One region of the Alkalihalobacterium sp. TH-98 genome, then DNA from elsewhere that is predicted to be linked to it. Evidence: riboswitches for the same ligand, from Rfam matches in the RefSeq annotation. Region 1 holds a riboswitch; each other region holds the start of a gene.
What was found. A riboswitch is a leader RNA that binds a small molecule or an ion and turns the genes downstream of it on or off. The one in region 1 is predicted to bind thiamine pyrophosphate.
Positions count from the first base shown of each region.

Region 2: linked by a shared signal. The riboswitch ahead of AC2VNP_RS17295 (acetylornithine deacetylase) and the one ahead of thiC (phosphomethylpyrimidine synthase ThiC) in region 1 are both predicted to bind thiamine pyrophosphate.
Region 3: linked by a shared signal. The riboswitch ahead of thiE (thiamine phosphate synthase) and the one ahead of thiC (phosphomethylpyrimidine synthase ThiC) in region 1 are both predicted to bind thiamine pyrophosphate.

Region 1 covers NZ_JBYCKM010000009.1:221,636-232,417, reverse strand. The annotation lists gene AC2VNP_RS04390 (ABC transporter substrate-binding protein) at 1-212, shown strand, start outside; gene AC2VNP_RS04385 (hypothetical protein) at 297-635, shown strand; gene thiC (phosphomethylpyrimidine synthase ThiC) at 729-2,483, opposite strand; TPP riboswitch at 2,677-2,788, opposite strand; gene AC2VNP_RS04375 (aspartate kinase) at 3,301-4,671, shown strand; gene AC2VNP_RS04370 (amphi-Trp domain-containing protein) at 4,829-5,107, shown strand; gene AC2VNP_RS04365 (ion transporter) at 5,130-5,963, opposite strand; gene AC2VNP_RS04360 (NAD(P)/FAD-dependent oxidoreductase) at 6,164-7,177, shown strand; gene AC2VNP_RS04355 (DUF8052 family protein) at 7,212-7,739, shown strand; gene AC2VNP_RS04350 (DUF8052 family protein) at 7,948-8,466, shown strand; gene AC2VNP_RS04345 (carbon starvation CstA family protein) at 8,463-10,079, shown strand; gene AC2VNP_RS04340 (class I SAM-dependent methyltransferase) at 10,351-10,782, shown strand, end outside.
Region 2 covers NZ_JBYCKM010000045.1:337,726-348,507, forward strand. The annotation lists gene AC2VNP_RS17260 (MFS transporter) at 1-997, opposite strand, end outside; gene AC2VNP_RS17265 (DUF2621 family protein) at 1,229-1,480, opposite strand; gene AC2VNP_RS17270 (hypothetical protein) at 1,800-2,366, shown strand; gene AC2VNP_RS17275 (ABC transporter substrate-binding protein) at 2,746-3,789, opposite strand; gene AC2VNP_RS17280 (ABC transporter permease) at 3,786-4,538, opposite strand; gene AC2VNP_RS17285 (ABC transporter ATP-binding protein) at 4,535-5,311, opposite strand; gene tenA (thiaminase II) at 5,301-5,981, opposite strand; gene AC2VNP_RS17295 (acetylornithine deacetylase) at 6,019-7,311, opposite strand; TPP riboswitch at 7,444-7,546, opposite strand; gene aceA (isocitrate lyase) at 8,165-9,454, shown strand; gene rraA (ribonuclease E activity regulator RraA) at 9,617-10,096, opposite strand; gene dapD (2,3,4,5-tetrahydropyridine-2,6-dicarboxylate N-acetyltransferase) at 10,342-10,782, shown strand, end outside.
Region 3 covers NZ_JBYCKM010000027.1:129,557-140,338, reverse strand. The annotation lists gene comGB (competence type IV pilus assembly protein ComGB) at 1-909, opposite strand, end outside; gene comGA (competence type IV pilus ATPase ComGA) at 896-2,005, opposite strand; tRNA gene AC2VNP_RS11125 (tRNA-Gln) at 2,105-2,179, shown strand; gene AC2VNP_RS11120 (MTH1187 family thiamine-binding protein) at 2,236-2,568, opposite strand; partial or broken gene AC2VNP_RS11115 (DUF1385 domain-containing protein) at 2,644-3,321, opposite strand; gene AC2VNP_RS11110 (hypothetical protein) at 3,338-3,928, opposite strand; gene thiD (bifunctional hydroxymethylpyrimidine kinase/phosphomethylpyrimidine kinase) at 4,059-4,856, opposite strand; gene thiO (glycine oxidase ThiO) at 4,891-6,000, opposite strand; gene AC2VNP_RS11095 (thiazole synthase) at 6,015-6,800, opposite strand; gene thiS (sulfur carrier protein ThiS) at 6,805-7,002, opposite strand; gene thiE (thiamine phosphate synthase) at 7,002-7,634, opposite strand; TPP riboswitch at 7,794-7,897, opposite strand; gene AC2VNP_RS11080 (YqgU-like beta propeller domain-containing protein) at 7,964-9,085, opposite strand; gene aspA (aspartate ammonia-lyase) at 9,234-10,649, opposite strand.

The DNA.
Region 1 (10,782 bases):
TAGTGGATCGAGATCCTGAAATAATCATCATTGTTGATTATGGTGAAACGTCGGCTGAAGAGAAAAAAGATACATTACTGCGTCATCCGGCACTAGAAGATGTTACAGCTATTAAAAATGAGAATTTTATTGTAATTCCATTATCTGCAGCAGCAGAAGGGATTCGAGCACCTTATGCTTTGGAAATTTTGGTGAATGGCTTATATAAATAAAGTTCAAGCGTTGTTCATTGCTCATCTGATGATTTCGTACTAGAATAAATAATAGATTACGAGCTAGATGAAAGGCATGAAAAAATGAACAAACAAATTTCTATATTGCTTTCTGTTTTTATTATACTTTTTGCTTTAATTGGATCATTGGTTAAAACGACAGAAGTCGCACCAGCTAATGCTCGAATGATAGTAGATCATTCACTTAACGTCTATGTTTCTCCTCCTTGCTTTAATGAAGCAGATGTTACGAACTTTTTAGAGGAAGTAACATTAAAAGATGCGCTTGATATGGAGTATAGACCAGAGTCAAGCTGTACAGAAAATTCATTAATAGGTGAACCAAGGTCATTGATTTCTCTATTACTTGAAACTGTTGGTCTTCGTTCAGGAAAGTGGGACCGCGACGGGGAATGGCAATAATTTTGCTGTGGATTTAAGTCATTTACATTACCGGACCTTTACAAAAAAGAAGCTGATTTATAGATTAGTTATCTATGAATCAGCTTCTTTTTATTATCTATATATTTTACTTCCTTGTTCCTTGAATTCTTCAGATTTCTTTTCCATTTCTTCTTTGAGTAAAGTATGTTCATCGATTCCTTTTTCTTTTGCGGTTTGACGAATATCATGAGAGATTTTCATACTACAAAACTTAGGCCCGCACATTGAACAGAAGTGGGCGGTTTTGGCGCCTTCTGCTGGAAGGGTTTCATCATGAAAACTCATTGCTTTTTCTGGGTCTAAAGATAAGTTAAATTGATCTCGCCAACGAAACTCAAAGCGAGCCTTTGAAAGTGCATCGTCTCGTCGTTGGGCATTTGGATGCCCTTTCGCTAAATCAGCTGCGTGTGCAGCAAGTTTATAGGTTACAACACCTTCACGAACATCGTCTTTATTCGGCAACCCTAAATGTTCCTTTGGTGTTACATAGCAAAGCATGGCTGTTCCGTAAGAAGCAATCATCGCCGCACCGATCGCTGAAGTAATATGGTCATACCCTGGTGCGATATCAGTAGTGAGTGGACCTAATGTATAGAAAGGTGCTTCATGACAAATATCAAGTTGTTTATCCATATTTTCTTTGATTTTGTGCATGGGTACATGTCCAGGACCTTCTACCATTACTTGAACGTCATGTTCCCAAGCAATTTTCGTTAATTCTCCTAGTGTTTCCAGTTCAGCAAATTGGGACTCATCATTAGCATCAGCAATTGAGCCTGGGCGCAAACCGTCACCTAATGAGAAAGCGATATCATACGTCTTCATAATTTCACAGATCTCAGCAAAATGAGTATAGAGAAAGTTTTCTTGATGGTGGGCAAGGCACCATGCAGCCATAATTGAACCACCTCTAGAAACAATACCGGTTAAACGATTAGCTGTAAGTGGTACATATCGGAGTAGCACCCCGGCGTGTATCGTAAAATAGTCTACTCCTTGTTCTGCTTGCTCTATTAATGTATCTCGGTAAACTTCCCATGTTAAGTCTTCAGCTACTCCATTCACTTTTTCAAGGGCCTGGTAAATAGGCACTGTACCTACTGGGACTGGACTGTTTCGAATAATCCATTCTCTTGTTGTATGTATATGCTTTCCTGTGGATAAGTCCATAATTGTATCGGCACCCCAGCGAATAGCCCAAGTCATTTTTTCGACTTCTTCTTCTATAGATGAACTGACTGCTGAGTTTCCAATATTCGCATTAATTTTCACGTGAAAATTACGACCGATAATCATTGGTTCACTTTCAGGGTGATTAATATTGGATGGAATAATTGCTCTTCCACTCGCTATTTCTGAACGCACAAATTCAGGGTCTAAACCTTCACGAATTGAAATAAATTCCATTTCAGGTGTGACGATTCCTTTTTTAGCATAGTGAAGTTGGGTTACATTTTTTCCTTGTTTCGCTCGTACTGGTTTTCTGCTTGTTGTATTAAATACTTCCACAGCTTTTGTTTTTTCAATATCAATAAAACCATTATCCTCAGGTTTTATATTACGACCCTCATAATATTCAACGTCGCCACGATCTAAAATCCATTGTTTGCGTAATTCTGGCAGTCCTTTTCTGACATCTGCATGATATGTAGAGTCAGTGTAAGGCCCGGTCGTATCGTATACTCTAAACGGTTCATTAGGTATTTCTTTTCCATTAAATGAGGTTGGGCTTAGTTCAATTTCACGAAAAGGAACAGCAATCGTATCGTTTGTACTGCTTTTCTCATACACTTTCTTACTGTTTAGAAATGGGTTAAGAATTGACATAAAAGATCCTCCTAAGTTTGATTTAAGTTCTGGATGTTAGAACCGATCATGGAGGAGGGGAAGATAATATAAGAATGTCATCCATTTTTATAGCTGCAATCATTATGGTGTTATCCGACTGTTATACAGTCGTCTATTTTTCATAATGTGCACTATAAAAATAAAAAGACCGCAAGAAAGCGGTCGAATGGACATAAGAATTCTACAAAATCCCTCCGCTAGCATTACCTAGATCAGGTTCACGGTCGACAACAGTATCAGTTGTCCTCTCAGCCCCTTGCTTTGGAGCTCCCGTTTTCTTCAGTTGTACTATTAAATTAACACAATATTTAGGAAAAGAAAACAGTTAATTGGATCTATTTTCCTTTTTTTCTTGTAGCTTTATTCATGATGAGTCCTAATTTTTAATTCCTATATGTGATGTTGGTTTCAAAAACTGACTAAAGGAAGTGAAGAATGAAAATAGTTTGCTGGATGGTTACATCTTAAAAAAAGTAATTACGAATAATTTATGAATAAGGTTCTGGCGAGAAGGGATTTTGCTGAGAAATATCGAATATTGTTTGTTAATTTTAGCTCTTTATTCCTGTGAAGTGTTACTGTCACATGAAAATCCAACCATATGGGAGGGTTTTCTATCGATTAGCGTGAAAGGGGAGGATGTGAAGGTTGAATAAACCAGTTGGTGATATATCCTTACACAGCCTACAATATCCAATTTATTCAACTTTGCAAACAGGCAAGGGCTATGATAAATTATGAATTATTGAAATATTAAGGGAACAGAAAAAAACTTTATAGGAGTTGGAGAAACGAGATGAGAGTAGCGAAATTCGGTGGAACATCAGTGGCTAACGCAGAGCAAATTCGTAAAGTGGCTTCAATCATTGCCGAGAACGAAGAGAGAAAATTTGTGGTTGTCTCAGCCCCAGGGAAGAGGGAAGCAACCGATACAAAGGTTACGGATTTACTTATTCAGTTAGCCGATGCCGTGGTAGAAAAAGGTGACGTTGAAAATGCTCTACTAGCTGTTGTAAGCCGTTATGAAGAGATTGCATTAGATCTCAATTTGTCAGCAGATATTATAGAAACGATTAAAGAGGATTTACAAGCAAGAGTAGCTTTTGACACTTCCCATGAAGGAAAATTCATCGATCAAATGAAAGCCAGTGGAGAAGACAATAATGCAAAGTTAATCGCGGCTTACTTTCAAAGCACCGGAATTGAAGCGCAATATGTAAATCCAAATGAGGCCGGATTATTAGTGTCTGATGAACCCGGGAACGCTCAAGTTCTTCCGGAAAGCTATGAACATTTGTTCCAATTAAGGGAACGTCCAGGTGTGATCGTTTTTCCAGGATTTTTTGGATACTCAAAAGAAGGAACACTAGTTACTTTCCCTCGAGGTGGATCAGATATTACAGGATCTATTTTAGCTGCAGGAGTGAAGGCGGACTTATATGAGAATTTCACAGATGTTGATTCGGTATTTGCAGCCAATCCAAAGATCGTTGAAAATCCTGTGAACATTAAGAAAATGACGTATCGTGAAATGCGCGAATTATCATATGCTGGTTTTTCAGTATTTCATGATGAAGCACTAATGCCTGCATTCCGTCAGTCCATTCCTGTTTGTATAAAAAATACAAATAATCCAGAAGCTCGTGGAACGATGATTATGGCTGAACGTGCTTGTGTGTTAAATCCAGTGATCGGGATTGCAAGTGACTCGGAATTTTGCACGCTATATGTGCGGAAGTACTTAATGCACCGCGAAATCGGTTTTGGACGTAAGTTACTTCAAATTATTGAAGAAGAGGGCATTTCTTATGAACATATCCCATCTGGAATTGATGACACGTCTGTTATTTTAAAACAGTGTCAGTTGGATGGGGAGAAAGAAGATCGCATCATTACTCGTATTCGAGAAGAGTTAGATGTAGATGATGTGTATGTAGAGCGTGATTTTTCCATGATTATGATGGTTGGCGAAGGGATGCACAATACGATCGGTCTTTCAGCACGTGCAACTTCGGCACTTGCCAATGCTAATGTAAATATTGAAATGATTAATCAAGGCTCTTCAGAAGTCAGCTTAGTATTTGGTATTCGCCATGAAGATGAGGAAAAAGCTGTTCGTGCCCTATATGATGAATTTTTTGGCTCAGCGGACGAGTCAATTGAATAAACTTTAATGGAAGTTAGAAAGGTGCAAATCATAAAGTGATTTGCACCTTTCTTTATCTTCATATAAATTAACAATCGTTTAGTCAAATATCGTTCACATAAGATAGGCAAGGAATAGCTTATAATAAGAATAACGAGGATAAAAGGGGGAAACAAGGATGAATGAAGTAGGAAAATTACCAACTCAAATTATCTTAAAACATAAAGAACAACAAAATCTAAGTGATTTTGCCGACGTATTAGAAGTGATTGCGAAAAAACTAAGAGAAGAAGGTCAGTTCGTTTTTATGCAAGGTGATGAAGAAGTGCAAGTGAAACCGTCGCAACGTCTAAAAGTAGAATATGAATACTCGACCAAAGGGGACAAGCATTCGTTTGAGATTGAGTTTGACTGGGTGGAAGGCGAAACAGGCCCAAATAAAATGGGGATAAAATAAGTCAAAAGCTGAGGGGGTTTCCTCAGCTTTTGTTCATCTTAATCATTATATTTTTAAGTTCAGCAATTTCTTTACGAAGCTCTCGTACCTCATTTTTCATTTCGACCTCATCATTGTCGTCTTCGTCTTTACTTGTTTTTTCAACATTACTTACGATAACCCCGATAAACAAGTTAAATACAATGAAGGTACCGACAAGGATAAAGAGGACAAAGTAGATCCATGACCAAGCTACTTCTGCAAAGATGGGGCGCATAACCCCGCTAGCCCACGATTCTAGAGTAACTACTTGGAATAAGGTTAATAAGGATAATTGCAAATTTCCAAAATACTCAGGTGCCACTTCAGCAAACAACATCGTTCCCGTAACCGCAAATATATAAAAGATAATGCTCATTAAAATCATAATATTCCCTAGTGCTGGAATCGTTAATAAGAGCGCATCGACTAATTTTCGTAAAGAAGGAATAACGGAAATAGCTCGCAGGACCCGAAGAACACGCAGGATACGTAAAACGGTGACAAAGTGTGCACCTACAAAAATATGTCCTGCCGCAACAATAAGAAAATCAAACCAGTTCCAGCTGCTTTTAAAGAAAGTGTAGGTGGGACGGGCAGCAATCATCCTTAGGGCAATCTCTATTGTAAAAATCCACAATAGGGTAATGTCAGCATAGTAAAACCAACTTGTATACGTTTGGTAGACATTAGGATATGTTTCGATCCCTACAACAATGGCGTTTATAATAATAAATGTAATGACCGTAGTAGTAAATGCTTTATGTTCAACTATTTTTGCACAGTATTCCGAAATCCGATTCGGTTGTTTATTTTCTTTAGCTTGTTGTGAAGCCATCTCTCTCCTCCAAAACTACTCTTTATCATCTATTTTCTACAACTTAATGATTTAACCTTTAAATGCATACCTACTTATTTTACTAGATTTTGATGTATAGGGAAAGTAGACATCGTAACTTCGTTCAACACATTGCCACCCACGAACAATATGGATTTTGTTACAATAAAGGAAACGTTGTATAGAGGGAGATGGATATAATGGGTCATTATTCGGTCATTATTGTCGGTGCTGGGTTAGCTGGAATTATGGCAGCAAAGAAGTTTTCACAGAAAAATGTGAATTACCTCGTATTAGATAAAGGAAAAAGTGTCGGAGGACGAATGGCTACGAGAAGAGTAAGTGGTGGCAGAAGTGACCACGGTGCTCAATTCTTTACTGCTCGTAGTGAGCAAATGAAAGCTCTTGTAAAAGAGTGGGAGCAAGCTGGCTTTATACATACATGGACAAATGGTTTTCATCAAATGAACAATGTGACCGAAATCAGAAGTCTATCATTACACAATGATGGATACCCTCGTTATGCAGGTAAGAGTGGAATGAATATTTTAATGAAGGAACTAGCACAAGATGTAAACATTAAAGTAGACCATAAAGTTGAAAGAATTGAGTGGATAGAGGATAAATGGTCTGTAATTGTACGTAAAGGAAAACAAGCAGAGTTTATATCTTTTACGGCAGATCAATTATTAATAACCTCACCTACACCACAATCTTTAGAGTTAATTGAAGAAGTAAAGGTGGAGGAAAATATAAAAGAAGATCTTAAGGCAACGAGCTATTTTCCCTGCTTATGTACAATTGTTGCACTAGATGCACCTACGAATATACCAAAGCCAGGTGGGATTCAAATAAAAGAAGGGGTAGTGTCGTTCCTAGGTGATAATCAACAAAAAGGCATATCGGATACAACTGTAGTGACGATACACGGAAACGAATATTGGTCTCGTGAACATTATGATCAAGAGGACGAGGTCATAATAGAAAAGCTAATTCAAGCAGCAAAGCCTCTTTTAGGAGAAGGTGAAATACTAGAGAAACAGTTAAAGCGTTGGCGTTATTCAAAACCAGAAGCTTTACACCCTGATGAATTTGTTGCCACAACCATTCCGGGACCTATCGCTTTTGCTGGAGATATCTTTAAACGAGGAGCTGTTGAAGGGGCTGTACTTTCGGGATTAGCAGCATCAGATTGGCTATTATACAAAGAATGAGCAACATGCAAGTGCCAATAACAAAGGTGGGGTGATGAAGATTAAACCACATGATTTAAAGCAATATATTAATGATCTTGCTAATTTATACATTGGAAGCTTTAATGTTTATCGAGATGAAAAGCTAGGTGAAATTCCCCTAGCTTTTTATGCTGAATACTTGCGACGGGATGAGAAATATTTAATGACGAAGACGATTAAAGTTTGGAGTGTTGAAAATCAACAGTATGTTTTTATCAGTGAGCAGGAAAAACCGATAAACAAACGGGATATCCAACAGTTTGGACAGTCGCTGCTAGCAAATGTTCACCAGTTTGTGCCTTCCAAACAGGATCATATGTCGACCATTTTTCTTGGGGCGATTGTGACGAATCAACCAATTAGCGAAGAGGTAGTTAGTGCAGTAGAGCGATTTAGAAAGATAAAGTTTATTAAGTTTGGATGGCATGGATGGGCAGAGTTTTATATTGGAGTTGTCAATATAAGTGAGGAAAAGACTTATATTCATAAAAAAGGAAAAGAGCTGCTAAAACCATTTGAACGTGTATTTTTGGAAGGATAAAACTTAAATGATATTTTCCTATTTTATTTCAAAAAAATATTCTTTCTTTTCAGAAAACTTTGTGTATAATTTGATTATACACAAAGTTTTTTATAGTGAATTTTTAGAGTAGTTAAACAAGGTAAAATGTGTGTTTAAAAGGTGAGGGGATGCCAAGAAATTTATGTTGGAATTTTGGTTTGAAAGTCTTGTAAGGGGAGGATTTGGGGTGACTACATTAGATAACTATATCATGTCTATGAAAGAAAGATTTTCTAGGCACTATGATGTCTATTTACATGAGAAGCTAGGAACATACCCACTTGCTTTTTATGCACACTATCATCGTCGGGATGAGAAGTATTTTATTACAAAATCAATAAAAGTATGGGGAGCAAATAATCAACAATTTGTCTATGTTTTGAAAAAGGACAAGCCTCTCACTAAAAATGATGTCTATGATTTTGCAAAAGAAATCGAAAACAGAATTAAAGAAAATGTTCAAAGAGATGAAGAACATATGTCATCTATTTTTCTTGGGGTGATAGTGACGGACCAACCGGTTTCAAGAGAAGTCCAAAAGGTAGTAGAAAAATATCGGAAACTATTATTTTTTAAGTGGGGGATGCAAGGTTGGGCTGAGCAATATTTAGGCATTGTCAATTTTTCTACAAATCACATTTATACCAATAAAAAAGGCAAAGAATTTTTTAGGAACTTTATTCAAGATGAGAAGGTGAAGAAATGAATTTATTAACACTATTATTATTGACAGGAATTATTCTACTTATTGCTTATTTTACTTACGGACGTTTTTTAGAAAAAACGATGAAAGTAGACCCAAGTAAGAAAACACCAGCAAATGAATATAATGACGGAATTGATTATGTGCCTGCGAAGAAACCCGTCCTTCTTGGGCACCATTTTGCAACCATTGCGGGCGGTGGACCGATTGTTGGTCCGATTACGGCAGTGCTATTTGGATGGCTCCCTGCTGTTTTGTGGATTATTATTGGAAGTATCTTTATCGGTGGTGTTCACGATTACACGTCATTACAAGCTTCAATCCGTCATAAAGCACAATCGATAGGTACTATAATTAAAGAGTACATAGGGAATCGTGGACAAGTCCTCTTTTTAACATTTTCGATTGCTACATTGATTCTAATTGTAGGAGTATTTATTATTCTTGTTGCTAATACATTTGTAGCTGTTCCACAAGCGGCAACTGCTTCTGTTTTATTTATTGGTATTGCTATTCTGTTTGGTTTTCTAGTGAATCAATTCCGTATGAACTTTGTGGTTGCAAGTATTTTAGGTGTCATAGCTATGTTACTATCTATTTGGGTAGGAGTACTTTATCCTATTTCTTTAAGTGCAACGGCGTGGTCACTTATCTTAATTGGTTACGCCTATATTGCCTCAATCTTACCGGTTTGGGTCCTGCTGCAACCGCGTGATTACTTGAACTCATTCTTGTTATATGGACTAATAGCAGGTGCGGCAATTGGTATTTTTATAGTTTCACCAACGATTCAGCTACCAGCTTTCACAGGGTTTTATAATGAAACGTTAGGATACTTGTTCCCAATTTTATTTATTACAATTGCGTGTGGAGCAATCTCAGGCTTTCACTCTCTCGTTTCATCAGGAACAACAGCTAAACAATTGGACAATGAAAAGAACGGGAAATTTATTGCCTACGGTTCAATGCTTTTAGAGGCTTTCTTTGCAGTTGTTGCTATTGGAACTGTAGCTTATCTAGCACAAGCTGACTTTGCGGCACGAATGACAGAACTTGGTGGACCGATTGGAACCTTTTCAGCAGGAGCAGGGTTTTTCATGTCCCATTTAGGTATTCCTGAAAGTACCGCAGTTACATTTGCAGCTTTAACAGCTTCTGCATTCCTATTAACTACGTTAGACTCGGCTACAAGATTAATGAGATATGCGATCCAAGAGCTTGGTGAGGGACGTACGAAAGCATTTAAAAGTAATCATGTTGCCACTTCAACAGGATTAGTTGGTTCGGCAGCATTAGCATTAACGGGTACATGGTCGACAGTTTGGCCGTTATTCGGTGCCGCTAATCAAATGTTAGGTGCGCTTGCTTTATTAGCGGTTGCCGCTTGGCTAATTAAGAGCGGAGTAAAAGCTTATTTTGTAATTATTCCAATGCTATTCATGTTCTGTGTCACGGTCGCAGCATTAGGAGTGTTAATGTATAAAAACTTTGCTGCACAAAATTATATGTTAACATCGATGGCGTTTATATTATTTGTTCTTTGTATTTTCCTTGCGATTGAGGGCTGGCGAGCAATTTTTGAGGCAAGGGAAAAAGATGCTTCTATTAAACTTTAATCAAAAGAGGCTGACAACTATTGTCAGCCTCTTTTCAAGAGATAAGAAAGTATAAAATTCGAAGATGTCTAGCTTCAGGTGCCATCGGCTCGAGGTCGCTTCGGTCCACCAAACGTGTCTAAAGGGCAAGACACTAATTGCTGGCCCTCCAGCGCTTGTTGCCGATAAGTAGGCACCTTGCGCTTTTCTTTATAGTAGAATACATTAATCTATAGCAAAAATTGGTGTACGATAGAGAAAATAACTAGGTAGGGAGAATGAAAAAAACGGTATGAGTCTAAATAACAATCTAGAAGAATATCAAGACCCGGATTTATACGATTTAGAAAATGAAGCATTTTTAGAAGATTTTTCAATGATCGAAGAGTTTGCAAAGCAAGTAAATGGACCTGTTATCGAGTTAGCTTGCGGAACGGGAAGAATTGCACTTCGTCTTGCAGAGCAGGGGATAGAGACAGTTGGTGTTGACCTGCATGAAAAAATGCTAAGCAAAGCAAAAGAAAAGGCGAATGCAAAGGAGATATATATTCGTTTAGTAATGCAAGATTGTACAAAGCTAGAACTTGATATGAAAAGTTCATTTGTATTTATGGTAGGCAACTCGTTTCAGCACTTTTTATCCAATCAAGAACAAGATGATTTACTTTCCTCAGTACATAGGCACCTGAAAAAGGGTGGTACATTTTTGTTTGGAACAAGATTT
Region 2 (10,782 bases), on a different contig from region 1:
GCGTTGAACCGTAAATAATCACTTGCATAAAAATGAAAAAGCTGTCTGTGGAAAAACTAAGACCCATTAACATTAAAAATTGCGTAAAAAACACAATCATTAATGCGACCATTCTCCCAACTTTATCAGAGACACTTCCCCAAACAAATCCGCTAATGATGCTAGCAATCCCTGCTGCTGCAAAAAAGTTACCAGCTTGTTGACTTGTGAATTTAACGTCTGTAATTAAGTAGTCTACAAGGAATGTTGAAAAAATTAAGTAACTTACTCCCCATAAAAAATAGATCGACCCAATAAACCAAAGTGTTTTGTTACGATATACATTTTTAGGTTTAGCAACTGATGGTCCATGTGAGTGAATTTGTGATACTCGGCTGTCAGTTGCTCCTATTGGGTGTAGTCCAACATCCTCTGGTTTATTTTTCAGAAATATCCAATTAAGAAGCGCGATAATTATGACTAAAAAAGCTAGTAAATACCAGCTTAAGCGCCAGCCTTGATCAATATTGATGACAACTAAAGTGGGAACCACGAACCCACTAAATACCATACCAATACCCGACCCTGCCATAGCTGTCCCCATAGCCATTCCCCTTTTTTTAGGTGAAAACCATTGACTTATAAGACCTAATGATGGAACGTAGGATCCGCCAGTCCCAAGGCCTGTGAGAAAGCATCCTATGTAGGCTATAAAAAAGGAAGAAGAATTTGCTGTAATTAGCATTCCTATAGCAATGACGATTAGTGAAGCAACAATGACTCTTTTTGCTGTGAATTTCAAGACAAAAAAACCAGAAAGCAAGACTGCGACTAAATAGCCTAAAAAAATAGATGAAGCGATTAACCCTGTCTCTCGATAATCTAGCAGTAAACCTTCTTTCATAAATGGAAGAATCGCTCCAAATGAAAAACGGCCAAAGCCAAGACAAGCTAATACACTGAGGACGATAAGGATGAGCATGAACCATCCTTTATGAAAAGAAGAAGACTGTTTCATTTCCAACCAACCTTTAAGTATTTATTTTGAAAATTCATACTAAATATTGTAATGGAATTTTCAGAAAAAACATAGAGGTAAAAAAGTTTCTGGTAATAATTTGGATAGGAAGAAGGGAATTCGATTTCAATGAGGAATTATATACTTATAAAATAAACGGATAAGGGAGAAAGGTCCTTTATAATAAAAAGGGAGAAGCAGACCGTTCTCCCTTAGTTAAACTATAATACTTTAGTTTAGTAAATCTTCATATGGAGTTAAATCAATATTTTTGCTTTTTAATAAAGCTACAGCTCGTTTTTGCATTGGACCAGGAGAAGCTAAAATATAACCGCGGATCACATGGTCTTTCGTTACTTCTTCACCATTTGCTAATTCATTAATTTTTGCTTCTATGCCTTTTTTGGCCATTGGTCTTACAAATACAGGTACTGGTGCTAATAATTCTTCTAATAAAGATGTTGCTTCAGCATTCCAACTCACAATGTTTCAATCCTTTCAAAAACTTTAATATTTTCAAACCTATTATATACATAATTGCTAGCCTATAACAATTTGTAAATTTTCAAACCGTATTTGTTCTAATTAAACTGATATGAAAATGATGCATATTTTTAAATTACATAGGGTAAACATGTAACAAACAGTTATATGGACAAGCTATAAATTTCATAGAACGTTATTTATTTGGAGTTGAAAAGTTACGTAGTTAACCTTTAAAAATCAGGCTTTAATAAAGTCCAAAATTAGAGACTTTTTAAGAATGGTTATTTTACTTTTTAAGTTTGGAGGAGTACGGATTATGAAGCAGATTACCTTTAAATTATCACTTGTGACTTTGTTTGTGATTATGACAATTTTTTCGATTGATTTTCTAAATGATCAACTCTCTAATAGTAATGGGGGTTACAATATTGAGGAGACAATTGAAAAGAGCAGCGAAGCAGGGACGGTATTTGCTGCGGATAAACAAATTATCAATAGTAACTGGATTGAAAAAGGATTGGAAGGTCACCTCGATCATATTGAGTTCCAACTAGGCACTCCTAAAGAAACCATTTTAACGAGCAGAGGAGATGCCATTGATACAGGCTTTTATGAAGGGGGAGAGTTTTTTCGGTATGATGATGCGACCTTTTTTATAAATCCTGAGACGGACCGCTTAGTAGCCATTGCACTCTCTACAGAAGGGTATGAGCTAGATGCAGCAAAGTTAAAAGAAGTATTGGGGAACCCAGATGTAAGTGAACGCAATGAAATGGAAGGACTATGGATGTATGAATACTATTTAGATAAATATTCTCTCATGTTTGAAGCTGAAGAAGAGGATGGAAGAATATTATTTGCATGGTTAAGAGAAAGGTTATAGGACAGGTGACGTTCGTAGTTTTTAAAAAAAAATTAAGAAATGAAAAAGCTGCACATCGACAGTGCAGCTTTTTTGTAAGAAAAACTATAAAATTCGAAGAAGTCTAGCTCCAGGCGCCATCGGCTCGAGGTCGCTTCGGTCCACCAACCGTGTCTAAAGAGCAAGACACGTATTGCTGGCCCTCCAGCGCTTGTCACCGTAAGCACCTTGCGCTTTTTGGGATGTCTAGCGCAAGAAGCGCCCAGCGACTAGCTAGACTTCACTTACCTACTTACGATAAGTCAACATCGGCTCACTAATGATCACCGTGTTTCCTTTATCTTATCGTTGGGCTGTCGTCCGTACATCACTGACCGGGTGCTTGCACTTTTCTAAATGGTTATTCAGTAATATTTTCAAAAATTGTAGTTACTTCAGGAGCCTCTTCAATAAGTCCAGCAGATAATAACCAGTCAATGACTTCTTGCCAAGAATCTTTGGTTTGACTTCCAAAACTTTCATTTTCAGTTTCCATCTTAGAAAGCAGAATTTCTAAGCTTTGATCTTCAACTTCACGAATAAGAGGGAAATTGGCTTGGTCTTGATTTGCAAATAGGATATCTAAACTTTCTGCAGGGTTATTTTTCATTTTCTCATACCCTTTTACAGCTGCGCGCCAGAAGGCCTCAATCTCTTCACGTTTTTCTTCTAATTGATCTTCATTGGTTACAATAACTAACTCGTAATATGCAGGAACACCGTAATCTATAGGATTGAAGTAACGGATTTCATGTCCTTGGTGCTTTAACACAGGATATTCATGGTTAATGTAAGTTCCGATCACAGCATCTACGCGCTCACTTACTATCGACGAACCTAGTTCGAAGCCGACATCCATTAAATTTACTTGATTGTAATCACCGCCATCAGCTTCGACCATTGTCTTTAAAATTGGTTCATTAACAGGAATCCCTGGGTAACCAACCGTTTTGCCTTCCAAATCTGCTGGAGACTCAATGTCACTGTCAGCCATTACCATCATATGGTTTAAAGGTGAACGAACGATAGCAGCGATAGAAACGACTGGAACATCTTTTGTACGGGCCATAATGACATCAGGCTGATATGTAATCCCTAGTGTCACCCCCCCAGAAGCAGCCAAATTTATAGGATCTGTTGGGTTGGCAGGGAACACAATCTTTACATCTAATCCTTCTTCTTCAAAGTAACCTTCCTCTAATGCCGCGTATAAATAAGAGTGGACAGCATTTGGATACCAATCGAGCATAATATCAATACTAGTCAATTCTTCTGTTTCAGTTGTGCCTGTTGGATCTCCAGCAGTTGCCTCTTCGGTTTCTTCTTGTTGTTGATCACCAGCACCACACGCTGCTAAGCTTAATGCGGTTGCAAGAGAAAGAACAAACATCGATAGTTTTTTCATGATTTTTTCCTCCATTTAAGTAAATAAGTTTCGAGTGCTTTAACGATTAAAAATAAAGTAATGCCAAGAATTGATAACCAGACAATCGGGGCAAAAACGCCGGCGCCATCAAATTGGGTCATCATTCTGCGGCTAAAATAACCTAAACCTGCATTAGCTCCTAACCATTCACCGATTGCTGCTCCAATAACGCTTAAAGTAACAGCTACTTTTAAGCCAGAGAAGAAATACGGCAGAGCAGTTGGAACTTGAATTTTAAAAAAAGTTTGCCAGCGCCTAGCTCCCATTGTTCGTAATAAATCGATATGATCTTTACTTGTAGATCGAAGACCGTCAAATACGCCAATCGTTATTGGAAAGAATGTAATAAGAACAGTAACAACCACTTTACTCCAAATGGTATAGCCAAACCACAACACGAAAATAGGTGCTAGAGCAATAATGGGTATGGTTTGAGAAGCAATCACAATAGGAAAAAATGTTTTTTCAGCAAGTGTGCTCATGTTCATCCATACGGCTAAGCTAACCCCAAAAACAATCGAGATAAACAGGCCAATCAGTATGACTTCTAGTGTTGCAAGTAAATGGACTTTAAAAAGAACGTCATGCAATTCAACCATCTTCGCTAGTATTAATGTAGGTGATGGTAATATAAAAGGTTTATTCACCTGATTTGCACCTATTTCCCAACCGATAAGCAGCAGGAGTAAAAGGACGACTGAACTTGTATAATGCTTTAATTGTTTCATAGTTTCACCTGCTGCCGTAATTCCCTTAGTAATTCACTTTTAATTGTTGCGAGTTCAGGCGAAAGTAAGTCTTCTATTTTTCTAGGACGCGACAGTGGCACTTGTATTTCTTTAAAAGTAGATAGTGGCGATTGCGAGAAAAGAAACACACGGTCTGATAAAAATAATGCTTCATCTACATCGTGAGTAATAAAAATAACTGTTTTTTCAAGCTTCTGCCATTGATCTAGAAGCCATTCTTGCATGGATAGACGTGTTACTGCATCTAGTGCACTAAAAGGTTCATCAAGAAGTAACAGGTTCCCTCCGCCAAGCATGGCCCGCAAAAAAGAGACTCGTTGTCTCATTCCTCCAGACAGCTGATGGGGATAGTCATATTCATGTCCTTTGAGCCCGAATTCTTCAAGTAACTCCAAAACCTGTTCTTTTTTGTCTTTTTTAGTAAATCCATTAATTTCAAGTGGTAGAAACGCATTATCAAGGATATTACGCCAATCGAGTAGCATATCTTGTTGGGGCATGTAACCGACTTTGCCTAAGCGTTTCTTTTCCACTTCTCCATACAGAGAAATTGAGCCTTTTGTCGGTTGTTCCAGCCCTGTTATCAATCTGAAAATAGTGCTCTTGCCAGATCCACTCGGTCCTAATAAACTAACAAATTCGCCACCTTGGATGCTTAAAGATAATTGGTCAAGAATGGGTGTTACCTTTTCTTTCTTTTTTCCTTTATAGGAAAATGAAACACCGTCAAACGATAAGACATTATTGCTCATCATCTGTTGGCCACATCTGTAATTTGTAAGACATATCCCAGAACATATACTCATAGCGACTTGTATTTAGAAAAATTTCTTCAAGAGCCGTTAGTTCGGCTTCTGTTCTTCCTCCTGCTAGTTCATTCATTAAATTGATAAGCCAATCAGCTAGTTCCCCAAACTCCTCAGAGGCGTACATCTTTACCCATTCACCGTATGTTTCATTTTCAAGTGCTCCAGGAATTTTACTTAACTCAGTTCCAATCTCATAATAACTCCAAGTGCACGGCAGGACAGCGGCAACGAGGTCTGCTAATGAACCGCGTTGGGAAACATTTAGCATATAACCACTGTAAGCTAGAGTAGTTGGAGCGGCTTTTGTTGCTTCAAGTTCTGCCTCACTAATTCCAAGACGACGTGCATATTGACGATGTAAATCCATTTCTACATTTAATGTAGAGTCTAGTAATTTTGCAAAGGTTGACATCGTTTTAAGGTCAGTTCCTTTAAGGCTTCCTAATGCAAATAAACGTGCATACTCAATGAGATACAAGTAGTCTTGTTGCATAAAAAACTTAAACTTTTCAATATCTAACGTACCGTGGCCAATTCCTTGAACAAACGGATGGTCATGGCTTTTTCTCCAAATCGGTTTTGCTTTTTCGTATAAACGATCTGTAAATTGCATTAAAATCACTCCTTGATTTTTTTGTTCGTATACGCCACTAAACAGGTACTTCCATCTTTCTGGTATGACACCATTCGTAAATGAATAGTGTCATTACTTTTGTAAAATGAACGAGTTGATCAATTGAAAGTTGTTCGTTTACGGCATGGGCATGCTCGAGCTTTCCAGGTCCATAAATAACGGTAGGAATGCCTGCTTCTCCAAGCCAGCCTCCATCTGTTACTGTGGGGGACATTCCGACTGTCGCTTTTTCATGAAGGACAGACTGATGAACATGTGCCAATGTTTGAAGGCCGGCGTGCTCTTCATCAATTGCAAGAGAAGGGAAGATTTCACCGCGATCTTCAATCATTGATGTTCCACCCCAACGAAATGTTGGGAGGTTATCTCGAAGCCACGGGTCAGCTTTTGCGACATTAAGGATATGTTCCTCAATTTCTTTTGCAATCTCTTCATGGTTTTCATTTGGATAAAAATGTACAGTAATCCATAAGGAGCATCGATCAGCAATGAATGCTGCATGACGTCCACCTTCAATAACAGCTGGATTAATCGTTGTCATTCCAGCTGGGAATCCAGGGAATGATTTTGTAACTGCCCAATATTGCTCAAGATCTTTTAACCCTTCAATAATTTTTGTCATTTTTTCAATGGCACTTGCTCCAAATAAACCACCACCGGCATGTATCATACTTCGGCGGTTTGCATCATGAAACGTTTGTGCACTTTGTATTGTAATCCAGCCAGTAATGACTCCGCCTTGTCCTTGGATTTGGCAGTCACTCGTATCGACTACGACAGCGAAATCGGCATCATACCCTTTTTTACAACACTCAAGTGTTCCTGCCTCACCAACTTCTTCACCGATGACCGATTGGAAAGTAAGGTCTCCAGGAAGGTCAACCCCAGCTTCTTTTAATAGCTTGATAGCGAATAAAGCGCCAGCGAGGCCGCCTTTCATATCAGCAGCTCCACGCCCGTATAAGATATTATCTTTTACAACTGGGGTGAAAGGATCTTGATCCCAGTTTTCACCTTCTTCAATAGAGGCGACATCAATATGACCATTAATAAGGAGGCTATTAAATTCTGTAGAATTTGTTCCAGCTAAAACTCCAACTACATTTGGATCACCTTCATACACATCCCACTTATCAATCGTGAACCCTAATTCCTGTAGATATGTAGCAATGAATTCTTGTGCATCAGCAGTATTTCGAGCAGGTGGGCTTGGTGTTTTATAGCGAATTAATGTTTTGGCTAGACCAACAAGTTCCTCTTTTCGCTCATCGATTTGATGAAGTAGTAGATCAATAGATGTTTTAGTCAACAGACTCACTCCTTTCAATATTAAAATGAAACACTGACCGTACTCCAAAATAGCATAAAAAAACCACTTCCTATAAAAGGGAAGTGGTTGAATAGTCAGTTACGAACTAATGGTTCAACATTGCTCATTCGCTGTTCCGACTATCCACTTCCCTCCGCTAGTATTATCTAGATCAGGTACAAGGGTTTAGGCATTTGCCAGTCTCAGCTTTTAAAAAGCACCCCTAGTGGATATTTCATAATAAAATTATTTATATTGCTATTCTGAGTACAAAATTAACACACTTACAGTAGAAACTCAACCGAAAAATCTGAAAGTATTGAAACTATAAAGTCTTATGAAGAATATCTGTCTCATAACAGTTTTGTAGGTTAGTTTATTTATGTAACAGTTATGATGAAAATCCGAGTATGAGGAGAGCATTAGTGACCTAAAATTATTATTTTTTACTAGACGGGCTTTATCTTGAGTAATTGTTTTATGGTTTTTAAGAAAGTTGCTTATAGTTAAGGCGTTCATCAGGAATATAAGAGTATTTCAGGACAATATGTATTTTAACTAACAAGTTAAAAGATTGAATATTACGACTATTTATAAAAGATTTAAAAAATGAAAAAAAGTGGTTGAGTTTTCTAATTATCTGTTATATTATAAAACTGTAAACAACAAACTGTAGTAATACAGAAAAGAAGTAAAGAAGTTGGGGTCAGTGATTGAGACCTATTATTATCTAAGATTTTGGTCAACTAGTAATCAACTATTCTCTATAATCAAACTTACATAGCATTGATCAACTAGAAATAATACCTCAATCATAAATTAAAATTTTCTTAAGAAAAGGGAGATGGAGATTATGGCAAAAGTAAACATTCAAGAAGAAGCTAAGAAATTACAAGAACAGTGGGATAATGATCCACGTTGGACTGGTATCGAGCGTCCTTATTCAGCTGAAGAAGTAGTTCGTTTACGCGGTTCTGTTCAAATTGATCATACATTAGCACGTTTAGGTTCACAAAAATTATGGAAGCTTGTAAATGAAGAGCCTTATGTAAATGCACTTGGTGCACTTACTGGTGGTCAAGCGGTACAACAAGTTAAAGCTGGTCTAAAAGCAATCTACTTAAGTGGATGGCAAGTAGCTGCTGATGCTAACCTTGCAGGTCACATGTATCCTGACCAAAGTTTATATCCTGCAAACTCAGTACCACAAGTTGTTAAGCGTATCAACAACTCTTTACAACGTGCTGATCAAATCCAACATATGGAAGGCGAAGGCGAAGTTGATTATTTCGCACCAATCGTAGCTGACGCTGAAGCTGGATTTGGTGGACAGTTAAACGTATTTGAACTTATGAAAGGTATGATTGAAGCTGGTGCATCTGGTGTTCACTTTGAAGACCAATTAGCTTCAGAGAAAAAATGTGGTCACTTAGGTGGTAAAGTACTTATCCCTACACAAACAGCTGTACGTAACTTAGTATCAGCTCGTCTTGCAGCAGACGTTTCTGGTGTACCAACACTAGTAATTGCTCGTACAGATGCTGATGCAGCTGACTTAATTACAAGCGACATCGATCCATTAGATGCTCCATTCATTACTGGTGAGCGTACTCCAGAAGGTTTCTTCCGTACAAATGCTGGTATCGATCAAGCGATCGCACGTGGTCTTGCTTATGCTCCATATGCTGACCTTATCTGGTGCGAAACTTCTAAACCAAGCCTTGAAGAAGCGAAGCAATTTGCTGATGCTATTCATGCAAAATTCCCTGGGAAAATGCTTGCATATAACTGCTCGCCTTCATTCAACTGGGAAGCTAACCTTGACAAAGATACAATCGAAACTTACCAACAAGAACTTGGGAAAATGGGATACAAATTCCAATTCGTTACACTTGCTGGTTTCCACTCTCTTAACTACAGCATGTTTGAACTTGCTCGTGGCTATAAGACTCGTGGTATGGGTGCTTACTCTGAGCTTCAACAAGCTGAATTTGCTGCTGAAGAGCATGGTTACACAGCTACTCGTCACCAACGTGAAGTTGGTACTGGTTACTTCGACCAAGTATCTCAAACTGTATTTGGTGGTACTTCTTCAACTACAGCTCTTAAAGGTTCAACTGAAGAAGCACAATTCCAAAAGTAATAAGTTATATAGCGGTTTTCTAACAAAACTCTCTCATCAATTTAAATATAATTTTGAAAGGCTGGCTGCAAATTGTAGTCAGCCTTCTTTTTTTTCTTCTAAAGGCGTAAAAAAACGAGCACATGCCATGTGCTCGTTCTGTTATTAATTTTGTACCAAAGTTTAGTCAATTTTCTTTTCCGCTATTAATATGCCGTCGCTGTCTGCGTAAACATAATGGTTAGGTTCCCAGTTCACTCCTGCAAATTGTACAGGGACGTTTGTATCGCCTAGACCTTTTTTGATACTGCGAATAGGATTTGTTCCAATTGCAAACACTCCAATATTCATTTCTTTAATTTGTGCAGAATCGCGAATGCAGCCATTAATAATAACTCCCGCTAAATTTCGTAAAACAGCAATTTCAGCTAGGTTATCACCCATTAAAGCGCATTTCTTAGATCCGCCACCATCAACTACGAGGACACTTCCTTCAGGAACTTCTTGAAGAGCTTTTTTGACTAATACATTGTCTTCGAAAACACGTACAGTACAAATCGGTCCTTCAAACGTTTTTTTCTGACCCCAAAATTGAAAGATTGGTTCAGCGAGTAGTAGTTGATCTCCATGTGCATCGTGTAAGTCAGCAGTTTGTATTGACATAATTTCTCCTCCTAGACTATTGATGAATAAATATTCGTCATATCCTATTAAAATTCCTGCTTTTTTGATAAAGAATTTCAAACATGTAGAGAATTTTTTTATTAATGTGGGATGTTATAATAGAGGTCTGTTAGCTTTTTTGGTACAATCATACTATCGGAAAAATTCGTCATGTGTTTATGATACAGAACGACATTTTTCTCATACTTATTTAAAAAGATAGAAAATTATTGGAGGCTTAAACTATGAAAATGATGGATGCAAATGAAATTATCTCTTTTATCTCAAATAGTGTGAAAAAGACACCAGTTAAAGTACATATTAAAGGTGATTTAGAAGGAATCGACTTTGGTTCTGAAACAAAAGCATTTATTACAGGAAATGTAGGGGTTCTTTTCGGAGAGTGGAAAGAGATCGAAGCTGCAATTCAGCAAAATGAAGCAAAAATTGAAGATTATGTAGTAGAAAATGATCGTCGCAATTCAGCGATCCCATTACTTGACATGAAAAATATCCAAGCTCGTATCGAGCCGGGTGCAATCATTCGTGACCAAGTTGAAATCGGTAATAATGCAGTCATTATGATGGGTGCAAGCATTAACATCGGTTCAGTTATCGGCGAAGGCACGATGATCGATATGAACGTTGTAATGGGTGGACGTGCTACAGTTGGGAAAAATTGTCAT
Region 3 (10,782 bases), on a different contig from region 1:
AATCGAAACAAATAAATGTTCACTATAATGAAGCAATTCAAGGTCTAATGCTGCTCGTTTTTGTCCATGTTCAATAACCAATGCTAATTCATTATTAAAAAAAGGTCTTTGACTTATAAGATCAGCTAATCCTTCTCCCTCCTTTAACTGTTGGATTAACCATACTGCCTCGTCTTGAAGAAATAGAATAATGCTTTGTTCTTTAAAAATATTTAACGCTTGAGAAATGGATAAGCCTCCTTTAAGTAAACTACTTAACTGAATACAGAAATAGTAAGTAAGCAACGAAGACACATATGAGGAAACAAACGGAACTTTAAAAATCAAAGTCATCTTTTTATGGGGAGTAAAATGGCGGAACTTTGTTATATAATAAGTAAATCCAAATAAGGAGGCGCTTAGTCCCCCTAATAATAAAAAGGGAATACTATCAATCATATGCAGAAATAAAACCGTGACAAATGGTAAATCTACCGACATTGTATCAAATAAGGTTTTAAAGTGAGGAAATAAATAAGTCACCATGACTGTCATAACAATGAACAATATCCAAATAAGGAAAAAGGGGTACATTAGTAATTTCCCTAATTTCTCTTTGATTTGTTCTTGTTTTAAATAAAGCTTTCCCGCTTCGGTTAAACCCGTTGGTAAACCTCCAATCTGCTCTGAAAAGTAGATAAATGTACTTATATCATTAGGTAACTTAATGCTTTCAAGTGCCTTATATAAAGCTTGTCCTTCCTTTAATTCGTTCATTACTTTTGAGAATTTAAGTTTTACCGGCTCTTTTTGAGATAATTGAAGCAGTTCTAATCCTTCTGATAAGCTATAGCCTTGTTGTAACAAATACCCCAAACGTTGAAGGATCTCCGCTTTTTTTATTCCACTTACATGCTTACCCCATCTCACTCATTTCACCATACCTCTCTAAAGAATGATGTGTTATAAATCCAAGCGCATAAGCTTTAATCAATTGTTTTTGTAACGTTCTAAAAGAAATTGAAAAAGGTTGATTGTGAAAAATATTATATTTAGCGATAGCCAAATTGGACCCAAACAGCATTTCATAAACAGCTGTAATTTTGCGATTATTAATCATATCACAAAAACTCGAACAACTTTCTCCTCCACATAATGGGCACTTTCGCTCAACTAACCTTTGTGTGACCACACCTGCAAGCGTTTGTTCAATGTCATGTTTCGGTATTCCTAATTCTAATAATCGATAAATGGCACTAACCGTATCTTTGGTATGCATTGTTGTGAGAACTAGATGTCCTGTCATAGCTGAACGAACAGCTAACCGGGCCGTCGCTTTGTCTCTAATCTCGCCGACCATAATAATATCAGGATCGTGCCTAAGTATTGCTTTCAAACCTTCATCATACGTTATTCCAGCCTTATCATTTATCTCCATTTGTATTAAGCCTTCTGTTCTTTTTTCAATCGGGTCCTCTAAAGTAACTATGTTTAAAGGTTTGGATTGTTTTGCTGCTAACATCATCGAATATAACGTGGTTGTTTTCCCTGACCCGGTTGGCCCTGTGACGATAATAAGGCCACTTCTTTTTTTTATCAGTTGTTTTAAAATTGAAGAGTCATTAGGGAATAAAGGGAGTTGTTCAAGGGCTAAAGTTTCATCTTGGGGAAGAAGTCTTATGACTAAGCTTTCTTGAAATGGCGTGGGGATTGTAGAAAGGCGTAGACTTATACGTTTTGATTGGAATATAAATTCTAAGGAGCCATTTTGGGGTTTTCTTTTTTCGCCTATATCCATACCAGCTGAAAATTTATAATGACTAATGAGTTTTTCACAAATTTTTACTGATATTTTTTCGAAAAACTGTAAGCTTTGGTGAATTCTAAAATAGATATAGGCATCCGCTCTGTTTGGCACTAGGTGTATATCGCTGGCCTTTCTTCTTGCAGCTTCATTTAGAATATAGGAACTTTTAAACTCGATTTCCTCCATATTTTCACCTCCTTTGATCCCTATAATTTTCACAATACTATCGAACTTATATTTTTTAAAGTAAATTTTTTATAAAAAAATTGTATATTTTATTTCGTGCCGTACATAATAATTACTGTCAACCGGTTGCAATGGGCTATAGCCAAGCGGTAAGGCAACGGACTTTGACTCCGTCATGCGTAGGTTCGAATCCTGCTAGCCCAGCCATACATAAGAAAACACCTCTCAAATCAAATGATTTGGAGGTGTTTTTCTCATTTTTCTTATTTCTCTTCTTCAGTAGTGTTTTTCTCATTTAGTCTGTTATTAACAGACGCTAATTTTCCTTCAAGGGATGATGCTTTATCACGACGGTCATCAATCCGAATATTTGTAGCCACTCGTTGAACACCCGCTTCAAACGGAACTTCATGTATTGCCTGAATGACTTCAAAAAGTACAGGTAATTCTCCTTCAATAAGGGTACTCATTGGTGTTAGTTGGTATTTAATTTTATCACCATACTTCTCAAGAACTCGGTGTATATCCGCCACGTAATGACTTACACTTGGTGAATTTGTACCAATTGGAATAATAGTTACATCTACTATAGCCACTTTTTTCTCCTCCTTCTTTACTACCCTTTTTTCCTTAATCAGTTCAGGAAATTCTTGCAGCGCCAATTTTCGATATGAACGGATTGCTGTCAGTAAATGAACTCGTTCAGGCTCAGTCGTTGTTACATGCTTCTGTAGAAAGTAAGATACAGCTATAATATATCTACTTACGATTCGCATAAACCTTTTATTAAATGTTCGATTGATAAAAATTACAACGACAAGTGCACTATAAGAAGCCCACATAAGAGCCTGTGCTCCTGTAAGAAAGGGAATTAATAATAACCAAAGTAATGCTACCGAACTAAAATAAATGACAACAGTATTCGTTGAACAGTAGCGATTAGTTATCGCGGCTTTTCGGATTTGATAAAGTCGTGACTGCTTTATTACCCCGCGAGCACTAAAGACTTTATGTTCTGCTCCATGATATTTTTTCAAAGTTGTCGGAAACATAAAATGTGTACCAAACATATAATAAAAGAAAGAGTAATACGGCAAACCTCTCCACGTTATAACATCTAGAAAAGCAATTAAGATTTTTGGTACAAATATTAGTGCCATAAAAACAATGGTTAACAATTTAAACATCCAAGGCAAAGATGTAAAAACTTGTCTAGACATTATAAATATAGTGGTAAGATTAAGCGGTTTTACCCAATCTGATATTCTACCCTTGTTGTTATAAGCACAAGCTACATATTCTTTTCCAATAAAAAAGATCCCATTTTGATAGGACAAACCTTTAATCATGTTGTCCAATCCTTTCTCATTGTGTTGGAATAGTCGTAAAACGCTCGATAATCCAATGTTCAATATCAATATTTACATTTGAAAAACGAGCATGTTCAAATGAGAAACTCCCATGCTCCTCCCATGTATGGAGATAGCTAATAGATACCTCGTTACCTGAATAGAGTGCACTACCTAATACAATCTCAAAGGAACCCTTATTCCCATAACCGATATGTTCTTGCACTTCATTTGGAAACTCGAAAATAATGCCGTCAGCTACAAGAGTTCCTTCTGTTTCAAAAATCACTTGTTCACCATGTAATAATTCTAGTTTTGACCCGCTAATCAATTGAGGATCGATCGAATCATGTTCTTCATCAACAAATTTTACGCCAATATAATCATGACCTAGCACACCATCAACAGGCATTTCTTTCCAATCCCAATAACCATTGATTGTATGTTTATCACCACTTGAACTAGCCTCTACAACAAGAGACATAACTGTGTCTAATTCTTCATTTGTGAGTTGGTCTGACGTATTTAGATAATGGTAGCCTCCATAAAAAATAAATCCCATTAATAGAAGCGGTAATATGATAACAGCAGCATTTCCTCTAAACATAAACAACCACCTTAACATTAATATATACATTGATATTGTCTCTAAGTTTTGAATATTTGTCCATCGTTTCCTAGGAAATTTTAAAGGCTGACCAAGGAAATCCTCCTAAAGGTCAGCCAACAAGTAATTTTTATTTATTTAATCGATAGGCAGCATGGTTAGTCGGCCCAATTCCTTTTCCAATTGACAAAGAATGAGTAATTGCTGCGCTAATAAATTGCTTTGCAGTTTGCACAGCAACAGTTATTTCATTCCCTTTTGCAAGTTGAGCTGCAATTGCCGCTGCAAACGTACAACCTGTTCCATGAGTATTTTTCGTACTAACCCGTTCCGCTTCTAAAAGAGTAATATTTTCTCCATCATACAAGATATCCGTAGATTTCTCATCACCTTGTAAATGCCCGCCTTTTAACACAACATACTTTGGTCCGAGTTCATGTAACTTCTTCGCAGTGATTTCCATTTCTTGTAACGTTGTCATTTCTTCAACACCTAATATTTTCGCTGCTTCAGGTAAGTTAGGTGTAATAACAGTTGCAAGTGGAAGCAGCTTCGTAACAAGAGCTTCAACAGCTGCATCTTGTAATAGTGATGCACCACCTTTTGCAATCATTACAGGATCGACCACAAGATTGTTTACTTGATAATGTTCTAGCTTTTGTGCAACAAGCTCAATAATTTCAGCTGAAAATAACATTCCTGTTTTAACTGCATCCGTACCAATATCAGATAACACAGCATCAAGTTGAGCTTCAATAGCCTCCATAGATTGTGGAAACACCCCATGGACACCTAATGTGTTTTGAGCAGTTAACGCTGTAATAACGCTAGTACCAAATACACCTAATTCTTGAAACGTCTTTAAATCGGCTTGTATACCCGCTCCACCGCCACTGTCGGAGCCTGCAATTGTAAGTGCTTTGTTCATAACTATTTCACCTTCCTAGATTGTTGACTCCCGCTTAACTAAATCGTTCTGGAGAAAACGATGTTAGCGGTACAATCTCCTGTTTTTTATCAAGAAGATCTGCAACGATATGAGCAGTTACAGGGCTTAATAATATACCATTACGATAATGTCCTGCCGCAAAAATAATTTCTGGCGAATTGGATAACGTACCAATTAAAGGGTAACCATCTTGTGTAGCCGGCCTTAAACCAGCCCATGTATGAAAGGGTACTTCATTCTCAAGAAAAGGCAACACATTTTTATTCCAATTGGTTAATCTGCGAATTCCTTTTTCAGTAACCGTCGTATCAAATCCAGCAATATCTTCTGACGCGCCGTTAACAAGCGTACCATTCGCTTTAGGAACTAAATATCCTTGACTCGTATATATAATATGATTAACTTTTCCTACCGGGATATTGTAAGCACAGATTTGTCCTCTAATCGGATACACTGGAATACTTAGATCGAATACGGTTTCTAATTCTTTTGCCCAAGCACCGTTACTAACTACCAAGCGGTCACCCGAAAATGTTCGTCCATCTTTTGCTACAATCGTTATTTCAGACTGCCAACTATGCAAAGTAACTTCTTCAAGGTAATCATAAATCTTTACACCTAATTTACGACAGCCTTCTTCTAAAGCTTTTACATAATCTGGTGCATATACATGACTCTCTTCAGGATAATACATCGCCGCAATCATATCTCGGGAAAGTTCTTTTTCTAACTTAAATAAGTCTTCGCCATAGAGAATTTCTGCTTTCGCGCCAAACTGACCTTGCCATTGCTGTCTCGTTTCAAGCGCTAAAAGATCTGCTTCATGATAGACACAATGTAAACTTCCTGAGTTCGTGTATTCAAAATCCATTCCCGAAACTTCTTTTACTTCTTTTTGCCATTTCGGATATAGTTTTAAGCTCTCAAGACAAAGTCTAAAAAAATCATCAGGGTCTTCTCCTATCTCAGAAAATGGAGCAAGCATTCCAGCTGCAGCTCCTGAAGCCTGTCCACCACAAGCTACTTTTTCTAAAACAACCACTTCATGTCCGCGTCTCTGACATTCAAAAGCGGTTGCAAGTCCGATAATACCCCCGCCTAGTACAACAATCCGTTCTCCCATTTACATTCCTCTTTCTATTTCAAGATCAACGATTCGTAGGCGCTGCTTGCTGTTGCATAGCGTTTTTGCGGAATTCGACCAGCTAAATAAGACATTCGACCAGCTTCAATAGCATAGCGCATTGCAGTAGCCATCTTAACTGGATCTTTTGCTTTTGCAACAGGTGTATTCATTAGTACACCGTCTACGCCAAGTTCCATCGCTTGAACAATATCTTTCGCAGAGCCCAGCCCAGCATCTACAATAATCGGTACATTAGCCTCTTCAACGATTAACGAAATATTATAGGGGTTTAAAATTCCTAAACCTGTTCCAATTGGTGCACCACCAGGCATAACAGCCGCAGCCCCTGCTTCCTCTAATCTTTTACATAATACAGGATCATCGGAAGTATAAGGCAGTACCACAAAACCTTCGTTAGCAAGAACTTCCGTTGCTTTTAAAGTTTCAATTGGATCAGGTAGTAATGTTTTCTCATTAACACTGATCTCAACCTTAATCCAGTCACTTAGTCCACTTGCTTTTGCTAAACGTGCAATTCGTATTGCTTCTTCAGCTGTTTTGGCTCCTGATGTATTAGGCAAGTACGTGAATGTTTGTCCTTCTAAATGTTGTAATATTGCATCTTCATCAGGGGCTTCTAGATTAACTCTCCTAATCGCAAACGTCAGGACTTCTGAACCAGATGCTTTAATAGCCTCATTTTGTACAAATGGATTTGGGTAACGTCCGGTTCCAATAAAAAATCGAGAAGACAACTCTTTTCCACCAATGATTAACTTGTCTTTGCTGTTGTTCATATGATCATCCTCCTCCTACAAAATGGACTAATTCAATTTTCATTCCTGGCTCAACGATGGTAGCCTCCCAGTTGATTCGATCAATGATTTCTCCATTCACTTCAGTAACCACTAAATTTTTTTCAAGCCCGTAATGTTTAACAATATCCGCTAGTGTACTTACTTCTAACTCTACCGTTTCACCATTCACATAAATTTCCATTATAATTTCACCTTTTGATTTATTTTTTCGATAAACTGTTGGCATACAGATTGAACATCTTCTGCTCCTACAATTTCACTAATTGCACAAATACGTGTAGCCCCTGCCTCTAATACTTGATCGACGTTATGAAGCTTAATTCCACCAATAGCAACAAAAGGTATCGTAATTTCTTGTACCACTTGACGAATGTAATCCGTAGTAACGGGGTCCACTACATCTACTTTACTATTCGTATGAAAAATCGGTCCTACCCCAATATAATCTGCTCCTGCTCGTTCAGCCTCTCGAGCTTCTTCAATCGCATGGGTAGATAGGCCAATAATCTTGTTCTCTCCAACAATTTTTCTTGCCTCTCCTATCGGTAAATCATCTTGCCCGATATGAATCCCATCAGCATCAACTGCGAGTGCTACATCAATATGATCGTTTACTATAAATGTAACCCCATATTTTTTCGTTAACTCTCGTAATTGCTTTGCTTTTTCAAAAACAACTTTTTTTGAATTGGTTTTATCACGTAATTGAATAATGTCTGATCCACCTAATATAGCTTGTTCTATTACCGTTACTAAATCCCGATTCGGGTGAAACTCTTCACCAGTAATCGTATAGAGTTTAAAATCTTTCATTTCTTGATGTCTCCTTTCACTGACTAAAGAATAATGACAATTAAAAGATCTACTATGCTTAAACAAAGCAAAACTATAAAATACCGCAGCTAGCTGCTTTCAAAACAAGTAAAAATAAAACCGCAATCCAACGACGGATTACGGTTAGATATTGATGTTTAATCAATTCTTCGACTTTCCTACGCTGGGATTACCAGATCAGGTTCGAGGGTAAAAGGATATCCTTTTTCTCAGCCTTGTTACAGGCACCCCTAGTCACTCTTATTAAATTTTCTCTTTTTTCATTATGACATATTTTTTATAGATTACAACTGAAAAGCACAGGTTCATTACTCTACTAGTGAATGAATCGTTTTATTAGATAGATCAATCAACCACTCAAATTGGTTTCCGTACAACATCCAATTTCCATCTGGTGACAAATTGAGCGGCGCTTGCAGATCCACATCTATTATTTTCTCTTCAGTACCATTCTCAACATTAAATTGAGTTAATTCAAAAGGATCGTCGTAACCAAAAAAATCACCGCTGTACATCGGTCTTAAATAATAAAAGAAGTGCTCATTATCATCATATTGATGAAAAGGGATCCACCACTGCTCTGAGTATGTATTTAACGTCGGAATTTCAAGTTGAGCTTTAAGATCTTGATTTTGATAAAATTGATAAATGGATTGCTCAGCCTCCAGCGACTCGACTGAAATAGCGACAAGAACATTTTCTCCAAATGTAAAAAATGCAATGACGTCCTCTAAAATTTCTTCCGTTGTGTTTGACACTAAGTTGTGTTTATATATTGGAGCGAAAAAACTTGGAGCAAAAGAAGACCATTCTAGAAAGGCAACTTCATCTTTAGACAACCACTGAAAATAGGTTTGCTCTAGTTTTAGCTGTGCCAATCTTCCTTCACTAAGATTTAATTGATACACATCAAACTCCCAGTCTGGAAGAAATGAAATGATAATGAGTTCATCAGAATTGTAAGGACTCCAAAAAAGAGAATATTCTTCACCAATGTCACTTAATTTATAAACCATCTGTCCTTCTGAATTAATAAAGTAAAGAGGAGAGCTTAAATCGTAAGTCGAAGTCTGGATAGCAAAGTATGAGTGGTCATAGTTTGCTTCTACCGAGAAAATTGGTTCTTCGGTCTGAAAAAAATCACTAATTTCACCTGTTTTCAGATTCACTTTGTTTATGAAGGAAGTTGCATTTTCGTCTTTTAATAAGAGAACCGTATCACTATCGTACCATTCACTTATTTCAACAAAGCTGTATGGATTTACTTGAAGTGGTGTTTGTAAATCTGTTTTCGTTAACAAATCTAATTTCTTCTCTATCAAATTGACATTTTTTTGAGCGTGGTGAGTTAGTCCTTCATCTTTCGTAATACATCCGACACTAAATATTACAAGGAAAGTTATTACGAAGAACAGAGATTTACTTTTCATTTGAACCTCCGTTTAAAACTACATATTTCTTCTTATTACAGACAAAGAATAATTTCCATTATTACATGTTTCATATATATGCTCAATAAAATAAAAGTTCGTCCATCAAATTGACATAAAAAGGGTGCAAATGCACCCTTTACTTAATTTAATTATATAAAAACTTAGCACCTGCTATTCCTGGGTTAGTCATTTCTTTCGGGTCTAAAATTTCATTTAGTTCTTCTTCAGAAAGAATTCCCCGCTCTATACAAATTTCTCGGACAGGGCGATCGGTTTGGATGGCTTCTTTAGCAATTCTACTTGCTGTTTCGTAACCCACATGCGGGTTTATTGCCGTAATAATCCCTACACTTCTCTCGACCATATCTCTACACTTTTCAATATTGGCCGTAATCCCTTCAATTGTATATTGCCTAAACACTTTTATTCCATTTTGCAATATAGATAACGATTGTAACAAATTAAAAACTAGAACGGGTTCCATCACGTTCAACTCTAACTGTCCTGCTTCAGAAGCAAGACTTATTGTGTGATCATTTCCAATGACTTGAAAAGAAATTTGGTTAATCACTTCACACATAACTGGATTTACTTTTCCTGGCATAATTGATGAACCAGGTTGACGTCCAGGTAAGTTAATTTCATTTAACCCTGTTCTAGGCCCTGAACTCATCAACCGTAAATCGTTTGCCATTTTGGATAAGTTTATTGCTAATATTTTTAGTGCACTTGATAATTCGGTATAGGCATCCGTGTTTTGAGTAGCATCCACTAAATCCTCAGCTGTCTCAAATGGTAACTTTGTAATGTCAGCTAAGTACTTGGCCACTTTTTGTATATATTCAGGCAATGCATTTAAACCTGTTCCGACTGCAGTTGCCCCCATATTTATTTGGTACAATTCACTTAATGAACCGTTCAATCGTCGAAGATCCCTCGTAATTACTCGCCTGTAGGCGCCAAATTCTTGCCCAAGCCTTATCGGTACAGCATCCTGAAGATGTGTACGTCCCATTTTTATGACGTTATCAAATTCTTCTTCTTTATCTGATAAAGCCTGAATTAAATCTTCTAATTGTTGTGTTAAACCTTTTGCTAAATTTAAACAAGAAATATGAATAGCTGTTGGAAACGCATCATTCGTAGACTGTGCCATGTTCACATGAGTATTCGGGCTGACTTTTAAGTACTCCCCTTTTTTTCCTCCTAGAAACTCAATGGCTCGATTGGCAATAACCTCATTTGCATTCATATTAAAAGATGTCCCGGCTCCTCCTTGAATAGCGTCAACGATAAAGTGATCATTCAGTTTCCCTTCAATTACTTCTTCTGCTGCCTCAACTATAGCATCAGCAATTTGCGGGTTTAGAGCACCTACATCTCGGTTTGCCATTGCCGCAGCTTTCTTTACATATCCGAATGCTTTAATTAACTCTTCATGTGGAGGATAACCGGTAATTGGAAAGTTTTCTTTTGCTCGCATCGTTTGTATTCCGTAATACGCATCAGCCGGTACTTCCTTCTCACCAATTAAATCACGTTCAACTCGGTATTTCTCCATGTAAACTTCCCCTTTATTTAACTAAATTAAATTTAGTTTTCTTTCTATAGTCGTTTTCAATGCACCCTTTTTCTTAATGGTTAATATTAATATATGTTATTGTTCATTTATCGTTAATGATATTGATACTAGC